Regions from separate parts of the Jeotgalibacillus marinus genome, predicted to be linked through region 1. Evidence: riboswitches for the same ligand, from Rfam matches in the RefSeq annotation. Region 1 holds a riboswitch; the other holds the start of a gene.

The links. A riboswitch is a leader RNA that binds a small molecule or an ion and turns the genes downstream of it on or off. The one in region 1 is predicted to bind magnesium.
Region 2: another riboswitch for magnesium. It lies ahead of dapB (4-hydroxy-tetrahydrodipicolinate reductase); the one in region 1 lies ahead of AB1471_RS12125 (phosphatase PAP2 family protein).

What each region holds. Positions count from the first base shown of each region.
Region 1 covers NZ_JBFMIA010000011.1:64,132-70,279, forward strand. Annotated here, with positions in the region: gene AB1471_RS12115 (amidase) at 57-1,538, shown strand; gene AB1471_RS12120 (YphF family lipoprotein) at 2,014-2,724, opposite strand; gene AB1471_RS12125 (phosphatase PAP2 family protein) at 3,323-3,919, opposite strand; M-box (ykoK) riboswitch at 4,155-4,326, opposite strand; gene acnA (aconitate hydratase AcnA) at 4,650-6,148, shown strand, end outside.
Region 2 covers NZ_JBFMIA010000032.1:218-6,365, forward strand. Annotated here, with positions in the region: gene AB1471_RS16195 (hypothetical protein) at 1-675, shown strand, start outside; gene AB1471_RS16200 (hypothetical protein) at 739-1,755, shown strand; gene AB1471_RS16205 (DUF421 domain-containing protein) at 1,893-2,516, opposite strand; gene AB1471_RS16210 (magnesium transporter) at 2,596-2,934, shown strand; M-box (ykoK) riboswitch at 3,034-3,206, shown strand; M-box (ykoK) riboswitch at 3,488-3,657, shown strand; gene dapB (4-hydroxy-tetrahydrodipicolinate reductase) at 3,866-4,669, shown strand; partial or broken gene AB1471_RS16220 (methylglyoxal synthase) at 4,688-5,016, shown strand; gene AB1471_RS16225 (hypothetical protein) at 5,048-6,031, shown strand.

The DNA.
Region 1 (6,148 bases):
AAACCCAACAACTATCAACTGTTTGGGTTCTTATAACGAATTATGGAGGTAGTCTAGTGAACCTAAATGATTTTTGCTCAAAAGATGCAAGTGAGCTTGCAGAGCTTGTACATAGGAAAGAAATTCTTCCGCATGAGTTAGTTTCCGATGCGATTGATCAAATTGAAGAAAGCAATCCCGCGTTAAATGCAGTCGTTTATAAGCGTTATGAAGCCGCTTTAAAGGAAGCTAGTCAAGTGGATTCATCGCTCCCATTTGCAGGTATTCCAATTCTTTTGAAGGATATTTCTCAAAGTGTAAAAGGGGAAGTGCTAACAGCTGGCTCAAAGCTTCTCGCTAAAAACATCGCTAAGCGCGATAGTCATTTCGTTGCAGCATTAAAAAAAGCTGGCTTCATCGTAGTAGGGTCTACAAATGCACCTGAATTTGGCTTGAAAAACATAACAGAACCGAAGCTCCACGGTCCAAGTCGTAATCCGTGGAATCCCGCTTATTCACCTGGTGGCTCGAGCGGAGGAGCAGCAGCGAGCGTTGCGAGTGGGATGGTTCCAGTGGCTGGTGCAAGTGATGGTGGAGGTTCCATTCGGATCCCAGCATCATTTACTGGGCTTGTTGGTTTAAAACCTACGCGTGGTCGCATGCCGGTCGGACCTGGTGTTGGTAGGCAATGGCAGGGGGCTGCGGTTGATTTTGCTTTAACGAAAACGGTTCGTGACACAGCTGCTCTTTTGGATCAACTTCAAACCATTCAACCTGCTGCAGCATTTCAAGTACCACTGTTCCAACAAGGGTACACAGAGTATCTAACTAACCAATCGACGAAAACGTTCCGCATTGGATTTTCAACGAAATCACCTGTAGGAACACCGGTTAGTGAAGAGGCGGTAAACACCGTACACCAAGTAGCGAATTTTTTGCAACAGCAAGGTCATGTAGTCGAGCAAGCACAACCAAACATCAATGGACGTGCTTTGATGGAACAGTATTTTTTAATGAATGCTGGTGAAATGGCAGGATTCGTTCAAACGATGGAAGCGGATCTTGGAAAATCACTGACTCACCACGATATGGAAATTGAATCGTGGGTACTTGCTGAAGCCGGGAAAAAAGTAACTGCAGGGGAGTTTTCACTCAGTCTTGCTGCGTGGGATCAAGCCGCAGAGCAAATGGCTGCATTTCACGAAAAATATGACCTGTATTTAACACCTGCAACTGCGTTTGACGCTCCTAAGATTGGTGAATTAACACCAACACAACAACAGATTGACAAGCTATTAGGCGTATCATCACTTGAATCATCAGCACAACAAACGCTCATTTATGACATGTTTGAACCGAGTCTAACGTACACACCATTTACTCAACTTGCAAATTTAACAGGACAACCAGGGATTAGTTTACCAACTGGACAATCGTTAAATGGCTTGCCACTGGGCGTTCAGCTAATGGCGCCAAAAGGGAACGAGCACTGGCTTCTGACCGTCGCCAAAGAACTTGAGCAATCACCCTATTGGCACCAAGTAACCATGATTAAATAGACTAAAGGTAAGGCTCTTTTCGTAAATATTGCTGCTTATGATGTGAAAAATAAAAAAAAGAATTTACTTTTTGTATTATGATGATATGGGGGAGCGTATCCAATAAACGGACCATATTCAGGAATAAGTGAAAATGAAGGTGATTTGAAATAATTGTTAGTAAGCTAAAGGGCTATATAATGGAAGAACTCCAGAGTTATCTTTATTAAGTTTATTGATACTATTGTGGAGTGAGTAAATGAGCGGAAATATTAATGATAAGTTCTGGACTGTATGTAACGGTACGCCTTTCTTTCAAAATTTCGTTGTAATGAAGAATCAGTAATCAGATCCTATTATCTGTTTTTTTATTTCCCATTGTTTGTAACCACCTAAAAAATGACGATATTAAAAAGAATCCATTTTGAAAAAGATTGATCAAAGTGGATTCTTTTTGGATAAATTTTAAAAATGAACGAAAACCACTGTTTTAGAATTAATTAGAATAAACGATTTCATTTTCTTCATTTACTATATAGGGCAAAGAGTATGCAGGTGCAAATTTTGATCCTTCAAGTAAGACTGGACGAATGTCTTCATCACTCTGTTCAAGTGTTAATTCTTGTTCTTGAGAGACTTGATAAAGATCAGTAATATAATCTACATAGATCGTCCCATCACCACTTACAACAAGAGGTAATTTCTGATTTGTGAAAGGACTTACTACTGTTGGTTCCTCTTTATATCCTAGTTCTTCATAATTGATCGTAAAAACATTGTCACCAAGTACCTCTTTAAACGGAATGCCTTGATTTACTTTAATTCTAAGATTAAGCGTTCTGATCGTTTCAGCAATTCTCAAATCAACTAATCTAACTGTGGGGTTTTCTTCAACATCAATTAACGTGTATTGATAGATCCCCCCCCCGTTACGATCAAATGAATTTATAGGAATCTGAGACAAATAATCAGGTGTTAGTTTATGAAAATCAATTAAATATTTCTGGTAAATAGGAGTATCATCTTCTATTGTTTTAATAGGTAAAAGACCTCCAGAATCTTCTTGAAACTGATCTACGGCACGTTGTACATTTGCAATTTCATCTGTGTATGGAATTTTATTTTCCTCTGTTAGTGGAGATAGGTACGCACATCCAGTTAGTAATAATATAGTGCATAATCCCATTGGTATTTTAAAATATGACATTTTCTTCCCTGCTACTAAAACATAAACAAATGTCATCATTAATTCATGCTATGCGATTTCCTGTTTCTCTGTGCTCCGCCTTGCTACTTACTAGCTACTACGGTTTGTATAGCACTCCACAGGCGTATATTCGGATGTATCCGTATCCCACCCTACATGTATAAATTACCGTAATAATCATTGTTTTTCAATGTTCCTAGTGCAGGTTTCACCTACCTTTAATTAGTATATTAGATTACTTATGAATACGTTTGAACAAAATTATAGCATGACCACTCAGTCCAAAAATTTTTTTAATAATCGTTCGTAAAACGTTCATAATTTATTGTATAAATTTATCAATATTAGTTACTTCATTTACTCATATACTAATTCTTAAGTTTCCAAATAAGTTATTTGGTTGGTGGTAAAGAAACCGATACAATCATAGAACATAAACAGTTATGTAAGTCTAAAAACGGTTGATTTAGGGGGTTCTGGTGCAAAAGGTCAATGGATTTAGCCTAAGTGAATCAAGAGATAAAGAAACAGACAAACTCTTGTTGAGGAACTTGTGCACACAATAGGTCAAAAAGTTCCTCAACACACCAAATATTTTTTATTTTTCTAAATTAGTAGGTTTTGAAAAGCGTCCAAATCGACAAATCCAAAGGCCTAAAGTTGTGATCGGATAAATGAACCTTGAAAATAACTTGATCACGCAGCCTGAAAGAACACCAATGATGATTCCCGTTATTACATCAGTCGGCCAATGAACCCCAACATACACTCGAGCAACAACTTCGATGATCGCAACGATCGTAAAACTATATGCAATCCAATTTTTCCCCCACACTCCTGTTGCTATTGCCACACTTGCTGCTGAATGATCACTTGGAAAAGAAGTATTAGGTGCGTGTGGGATCAATTGTGTAACCTCACCACTTGGAAGAGTTACAAATGGACGTGATCGGAACCAAAAGAGAGCAATAACAGAATTAAGGAACACAGCTAAAACACCGGCAAGAACACCAAGTACGAGAAGATGTCTTATATTCTCCTCTCTTCTAGGGAGAGTAAACCAGGCAATTAAAAATAAACAGGCGTACATTGGAACCGCATGCTCTGCAAAAAACATCATCACATGATCGATCCATAAGACCTTGTTACTTAATCCATTCAGGAACTGAAAAACTGTTTCATCAAATGTTTTCATAATATCTCCTTTAATAGAGTGAATTTGTGAGTGTTAAAGACTAAAAAGTTTAGTTGCTATAGTGAAATATATGAGATTGCTAGAAATATTTGTTGAAAACGTAAACGTAATGACGATCGCCAGCTGTTGAGCGGCAATCTTCAACTTACTTAAAATAATTAGGAGTGTAGTTTCCCAGCAAAATAAAAAACACCCTCCAACGAAAAGAGGGTGTAATCATATATAATCATACATAAAAAAGCCTCAAATCGTTGAGTTTTAGCACTATACGGCGTAGAACTAGACATTGTTCAGCTACATTAAAAATCACCTTATGTCGATGATTCCTGTTGACCCATTGGTGTCTTTCGACATTGCTGGGCAGCAGCGTATTTCCAGTATAGGAGCCTCACCTAACGAGGAATAATATTTATATTTTCTATAATGTACAAGAATACTATTAAATAGTCAATAGTATTGCGAAGATACATCATTTTCTAATAAATTATCGACCAAGAAAAATATTGGGTTAGAAAACAGTATACAAAACTTTGAAAGAAATGTCGCATAATCCTGCGTTTTCAAAGATATTTATATCGCTTTTGGGAAATGCCATAAGAATTTCTTATCACTCTATATAACTTTATTGATATTTACTTATAATGACCGTTGTATTAAGATAGTCTTGTGCCGAAAATAGATTACATACATTACTTACAAAATTTAATTTTATTATTAAGGGGGAACACAGATGGCTAACCAAGGAACAAAGACGGCTATCCAAGACATCTTTCAAGCAAAAAAATCGTTTGAACTTGAAGGTAAGCGTTATCATTATTATGAATTAAAAGCCCTAGAGGAAAAGGGACTTACTAAAATTTCAAAACTGCCATACTCGATTCGAGTGTTGCTTGAATCTGTTCTTCGTCAATATGACGGACGTGTAATCAAAGAAGATCACATTAAAAACCTGGCAAAATGGGGTTCAAAAGATGTACAAGATGCAGAAGTTCCATTTAAACCATCTCGAGTCATTTTACAAGATTTCACGGGTGTACCGGCCGTTGTAGATTTAGGTTCATTGCGTGATGCGATGTCGAAAATGGGTGGATCACCTGATAAAATCAACCCAGAAATTCCAGTTGACCTTGTGATTGACCACTCTGTACAAGTTGACAAATATGGTACAGCTGATGCACTTCAAGTGAACATGGACTTGGAGTTTGAGCGCAATGCTGAGCGTTACCAGTTCCTATCTTGGGCACAAAAAGCATTTGACAACTACCGTGCCGTTCCACCTGCAACAGGTATCGTGCACCAAGTGAACCTAGAATATTTGGCTAGCGTAGTCATGCAAGGGACAAATGGAGAAGGTGAAACGGTTACTTTCCCAGATTCACTTGTAGGAACTGACTCACACACAACTATGATCAATGGTATCGGTGTACTTGGCTGGGGCGTTGGTGGAATTGAAGCAGAAGCTGGCATGCTTGGCCAACCTTCTTACTTCCCAATTCCAGAAGTAATCGGTGTTCGTTTAATAAATGCACTTCCACAAGGTGCTACAGCAACTGACCTCGCGCTAAAAGTAACGCAAGTACTGCGTAAAAAAGGCGTTGTAGGTAAATTTGTTGAGTTCTTCGGCGAAGGGGTTGCACAACTTCCACTTGCTGACCGTGCAACAATTGCGAACATGGCTCCTGAATACGGTGCGACATGTGGCTTTTTCCCAGTAGACAAAGAAGCGCTTGATTACATGCGTCTAACCGGTCGTATTGAATCAGATATTAACCTAGTAGAAGAATATTTAACGAAAAATGATATGTTCTTCACTACAGATAAAGAAGATCCAACTTACACAGATGTTGTGGAACTTGATCTTTCTAAAATTGAACCAAACCTTTCTGGACCAAAACGCCCGCAAGATTTGATTCCTTTATCTGAGATGAAAAATGAATTCCATAAAGCACTAACAGCGCAAGAAGGTGTTCAAGGTTTTGGTCTTGATGCTGCTGAAGTGAATAAAGAAGCGGTTATCGAATTTGACAATGGCGATAAAGTTCCAATGAAAACAGGTGCGATCGGTATTGCTGCGATCACAAGCTGTACGAATACATCAAACCCTTACGTCATGCTTGGTGCTGGACTTGTTGCGCAAAAAGCAGTGGAGCTTGGAATGAAAGTTCCTGCGTACGTAAAAACATCCCTTGCTCCAGGTTCAAAAGTTGTATCTGGTTACTTGCGTGATGC
Region 2 (6,148 bases), on a different contig from region 1:
GGGAACGTTATGAAAAGAACAAGGATGTTAAGTCTATTTTCAACTTTGGTTATACTGGCAGCGGTTCTTTCATTTAGTACTAGTGCGAAGGCGATGATAGATACAGAAAAAGGATCCAACCTTCTATCTAACTTAGAGAATGTAGATACTTCTGCTACATTTGATCTCACTAAAGATGGTATTCAGGAAGAAAAGATCTATGATGCAGACAGTGAATCTAATATACGAGTCGAACACGTTGATACAGGTTATGTTCAATACATTTATGAAGGTGAGTGGGTTCATATTCCAGTGGGAGTATCGACATTTAATATTAGCACCACAAGTGAATTTTCACATGAAGAGTACGAAGTGAAAGTTTGGCGATTCAGAGAGGATGCGCCTCTTTATATCCTCTCTGTAGGTAATGAAATTGTAGAGTGGGACTACCCTGACTTTCCACTTGAAGTGGAATTTTCATCAACTATTATGAATCCTATAGAAGACTACTACCCAGGGCCAGCGTGGTCAAGATTAACTTATACTTATTATGACCTTAAAAACGCTGGTAACTTAGCCCTAGAGTATTCTAAAGTCGTAAAAATGCAAACTGTTGATTACTATGGCTCTCCAGTTGCTTATCTAACAGTACATCACTGCAGTTGGCTGGGGTTGAACCCGGCCTGCCCAAAATGACTAGATAGAAAGATTAATAATTGCAAGTACCAATCAGAACAAAAATGAGGGGGAATGAAAAAAATGAGAAAAGCAAAGGGTTTACTTGTTCGTTTTATGTTGATCGTAGGATTGTTGTTCACTGCACTTATTCCGAATAGTGCGAGTGCAGAAAAATTAGGGCACTTAGAAATCACTACAAAAGATTTCTATGTTGAAGATGGAAAACTGAAAGAGTTTAATAACAGTATTAATAAAACATCACTAAATAAAGCATCACTTCCACCATTAGATGAATTAATACCTGATGATGCTTATGTTAAAGGACTTCCTAGTAATACTTTAGATTTTCCTGCAAAAGAAATAACAGCTCCGATTGATTATTTAGCATTAGTATTTAATTTAAATGGCAAGAACATGACGGCTGGTCAGTTATTTCTTCATGCTCCAGATGCTGATTTATATGTTTTCAAAACTTCTCCAGACGATGAAATGCCTATGCAGCTTAGTCATGCTGAAATGGAAACGTATCCCCCTGGAAACCGTATTTATCCTGCGTTTGGGGAGGATATAGAAGTACGTTATTATAAAGACCACCCTCTTGTTGATCAGGCGAAAATTCAATTTGTTGGATATTGGGAATTAGTGGGGGGTAAATCTTTATCGAGTAACACTGGTTCAAGAATTTCCGAATCTTATACTATGGGTTCTGGTATAGACATAACAGAGGCATATGAATTGGCTTCAACAATTGGGGTTACAATAGGTTCTGAAGTAGGTTTTGATTATGCAAAATTAAGTGCAGAATTAAGCCATTCAATAACTGAAACGTTTGGTTATTCACAAACTATTTCACAAATCGAGGAAGTTACTACTACTTTCAATTTCGGTAATGAAGATCCTAATGGAATTCCTTATATCGGCGGAGTATACCAGTTGAAAGGTGAGTATTTAGTAAAAGAGCCTGGTCCTGACCTGAAAATAAGATTGGACTTTTTAAATTCCTACGGGGACTTCCCTGCCAAATTAAAACCTGATTTTTACTATGATAATAATCATTATCGACAGATACAAGCAGATTATATAGAACCAGACGCGTGATGATCACTGCAAGGAAAGATGAGTATGAACTTATACTCATCTTTTTTTGTGATTCGAAATGGACATAACGACATCAAGAGAACTCAAACATGGTCTTTTACCGGTGTACTTCTCGACAATAGTCTTTAAGGTTATGCCTATTGTAGGTGTTTTGGCGGATCTATTTTATGTGAATTACTGTCTACTTCAGAAAATAAGTCCTGTTCATTAGTGGATTGGTCTTGTTGTTGAACCGGAGACGAATTCAAATTAAAAAGTTGTTTAAGTTGCTGGATATCCTGTTGTAACGACTGAAACTCTTTATTCGTTACTGGTTTCGCTTCTTCTTTTAATTCACATCCTACATGGCCATTTGGCTCTAACGTTGCCCATTTGACATCGCTAATTTTGGATACGTTTTGTAGCCTCAATATCATTTCAAGTTGATCAACGGTAACCCTTAATTTCATCAAGTTTTTTTCATTCAACATTCCATTCTCTATCACTATTTTTGATTTACCTGTAATCAGTTTCTCTACACCGTCTGATTTCATTTGAAGGTATTCCATAACAATCAATGTTAAAACAAGGATGCCCCCAACCCCTAAAGTTGTCCACACACTCTTTCCAGTAAAGGGCTGTACTAATAATGATCCTATTTCGATCGTTATGACCATTTGAGCTAACGTCATTTGTGAAATCGATTTTCTTCCAGCAAACCGTAACAAAAATGTTCCACCCATCACGATCAACACTGATTTCCATATCCAATCTAATTCCATGAGAAAAATCCTTTCGGGTGATCAATTTTCAATGTGTCATATTACCAAATAAGCTTCCCTAAAAAAGGGAAACTTATAAATGAACGACAACACTATCCATCACTCACTCCCAAATCTCATTCTGTCTCCTCACATCATCCAAATCAATCATCATCCGCTGCATACTAGGTGGACAAGCTTTATTATACTTTTTCTTCTAGGCGCTTACAGAGGCGGAACTGAACTTGCGATGATCGTTGCAGTGACAATGGTTCTTGTCGTCATGCTAGTAAGTTTGATTGGCATGTCTTTACCATTTATTCTTAACAAACTAAAAATGGATCCAGCAGCCGCAAGCGCACCACTAATTACTTCTATTGCTGACATTTGTGGTGTACTCATTTACTTCTCCGTCGCAACATGGGTCTTAGGTTTATAGAACTCTGATCCATGTGGGCTAATAAACTAAAATGACTCAAATTCTTCACCACTGCATGATCGTTGAGTATAAATAAAAGTATAAGAGTAACAAAAAACAAAATATCCTTGTTAGGTGAGGCTCCTATATGGAGATAAGCTGCTGCCCAGAAATGTCGAAAGACACCAATGGGTCAACAGGAACCATCGAATTAAGGTGGTTTTTAACGTAGCTGGATCAATCTGATTGATCCTATGCCATATAGTGCTAAAACTCAACGATGAGACACTTATTCCATTTGACTATTAATTTAGTATGGACTAATAAACACCCTCTTCGTTGACGTTGAGAGTGTTTTTTGTTTATTCAAAAAGCTAATAAGAGATTGGAGGACAGTTACCTCGACCCTATACCCATATTAAATTAGAAAGATCCACATCACAAAAATCCTAAATTAGAAAGAAGAAATTTGTGGTGTATGACCCTACTTCCCCGTCGCTACATGATTCTTAAGTCAATGACAATGAAAGTAATCTTTATGGATGGTTAGTTAAGTAAAAGAGTAGCAAAAACAAAATATCCTTGTTAGGTGAGGCTCCTATATGGAGATATGCTGCTGCCCAGAAATGTCGAAAGACGCCAATGGGTCAACAGAAACTATCGGATTAAGGTGGTTTTTAATGTAGCTGGATCAATGATTGATCCTATGCCATATAGTGCTAAAACTCAACGATGAGATTCTTATTCCATTTTGACTATTTATTTAGTATGGAATGATAACCACTCTCTTCGTTGAGAGTGGTTTTTGTTTTATTCATAAAGTTGGTGAGAAATTATAAGACTGTTAGCTCGATCCTATAATGGCTCTCCAGTTGCTTATCTAACTACTGCTGTTGATCACTGCAGCTTGGTGGGGTTCAACCCATCCTGTCCCACAGGGAGGAATAATAGGATGACTGAAAAAATAAAAGTAGTCATTGCAGGAGTAAGAGGGAAAATGGGAAAAGAAGCGGTTAAACTCATGCAAAACACACCTCACTTTGAAATGGTAGGAGCTATTGATCATAGGAACAATGGCAAAACTTTAAGTCAACTAAATGGATTTATGGGGTTAAATGTTCCGATTTACAGTAATCTTGATCATTGTTTTAATGATACACAGCCGGATGTCTTAATTGATTTGACTATACCAGAAACGGGTTACATCCATGCCAAAACAGCACTGTTAAATCATGTACGCCCCGTTGTTGGCACAACAGGATTTAGTCAGGAGCAACTTGTAGAACTTAAAGAGCTAGCTGAAGAACGCAATCTTGGAGCAATTATTGCGCCTAATTTTGCGATTGGTGCAATTTTAATGATGAAGTTTTCACAAATGGCAGCTAAATATTTTGATGATGTTGAAATTATTGAAATGCACCATGATCAAAAGCTTGATGCTCCGTCTGGAACGGGACTAAAAACAGCGCAAATGATTACAAATCAACGAACTCCTAAACGACAAGGACACCTCAATGAGAAAGAAACGATTCAAGGAGCAAGAGGTGCTGATGTAGATGGGATGAAAATCCATAGTGTGCGCTTACCAGGACTTGTCGCTCATCAACAAGTGATGTTTGGTGGAGAAGGTCAAATGTTTACGATACGTCATGATTCATTTGACCGCACTTCATTCATGTCAGGTGTTCAAGTTTGTGTGGAAACGATTATGAAGATCGACACGCTCGTGTATGGACTTGAAAATATTTTGGACTAATGTTTGGAGGAACATGTGATGAACATTGAACTAATTGCTCGATAAGAAGAAGGATGAGTTGCTCGCTTTTGAAAGTATTCAATAAACACCAACTTTTTTCCCCGGGTACTACTGGTTTACGCATAAATGAACGCACTAACCTACCTATCCACCGTTTTAAATCTAGACCTTTAGGTGGTGACCAAGTAATTGATGTTGTCTTTTTCTTTCGTGATCCACTGATTGCCCAACCTCATGAACCAGATATATCAGCGTTAATTCGTTTAGGTGATGTGTATCAAATTCCGATTGCAACAAATAGATATCCTTGCCATAGGTGCTCACGAAAGATTAATAATTACAAGTAACAATCAGAACAAAAATGAGGAGGAAGAGAAAGTGAGAAAAGAAAAGAGTTTAATTGTTCGTTTTATGTCGATTATTGTAGGATTGTTGCTAACTGTACCATTTTTCACAAATAGTGCTAGTGCAGAAGGATTAGGGGATCCAGAAATAACTTCAAAAGATTTCTATATTGAAGATGGAAAAATGAAAGAGATCGATGACAGTTTAAATATATCAAGTCTACCACCATTAGAAGAGTTACTTGAATATGAAAACATGCTCCTCCATACTAGAGGATTTCCTGCAACAGAAATGGCAGACCCAGTTGACCATATAGCAGTAGTATTTCATCCTACTATCAACCTACCAATGACAATGTTCTATGATCTTGCTCAAGATGCTGATTTATTTATTATCAATGATGGGTATCTTGAGTTTAGGTGGACGAATGCTGAAATGAAAAAACATATTACAGATTTTCCGGGCGGCTACATTCATCCAAACATTCCTTTGGTAGAAGCTCGTTATTATAAAGATAACCCTCTTGTTAGTGATACAAAAGTTCAATTTGATGGATATTGGCAAAGAGGAGATGTGGTATCGCATAGCAACGGTAACCACATTAAAAGAACCTACACCTTTACTTCTGGTATCGAGTTAACAGAAGCCTATTCAATGACTGAAACACTAGGGATAGACATAAACTTAACATTGGGTCCTCCTTGGGCTCAGGTAGAAACTTCAATAAATCGTGAATTAAGTGAAGCATTTTCAAATGCACAAACGGTTACGGAAACTCAGACAGTTTCTACTGAATACACTTTTGGGGTCGATGGTGGGAATGGGATTCCTTATTCAGCCGCAGTATACCAATTGATGGGTGATTATAAAATCGTACCTGGTGAAAACCTGAAAAAGAGACTTGATGATCTAGAGACCTTTCCGTTTGTTCGATTCAGTCTAAAACCTGATACAAATGGTGTTGCGAACGATTATTATAGAGCGGTTCAAGTGAATGATATAGAACCAGACTTGTGATAATCACTAAAAGGAAAGGCGAGTATGAACTGATACTCGTCTTTTTTTGTCCTCCAAAATGGACATAATGACAACAAGAGAACGCAAACATGATCATATTATCTTTTTTCACCTGTG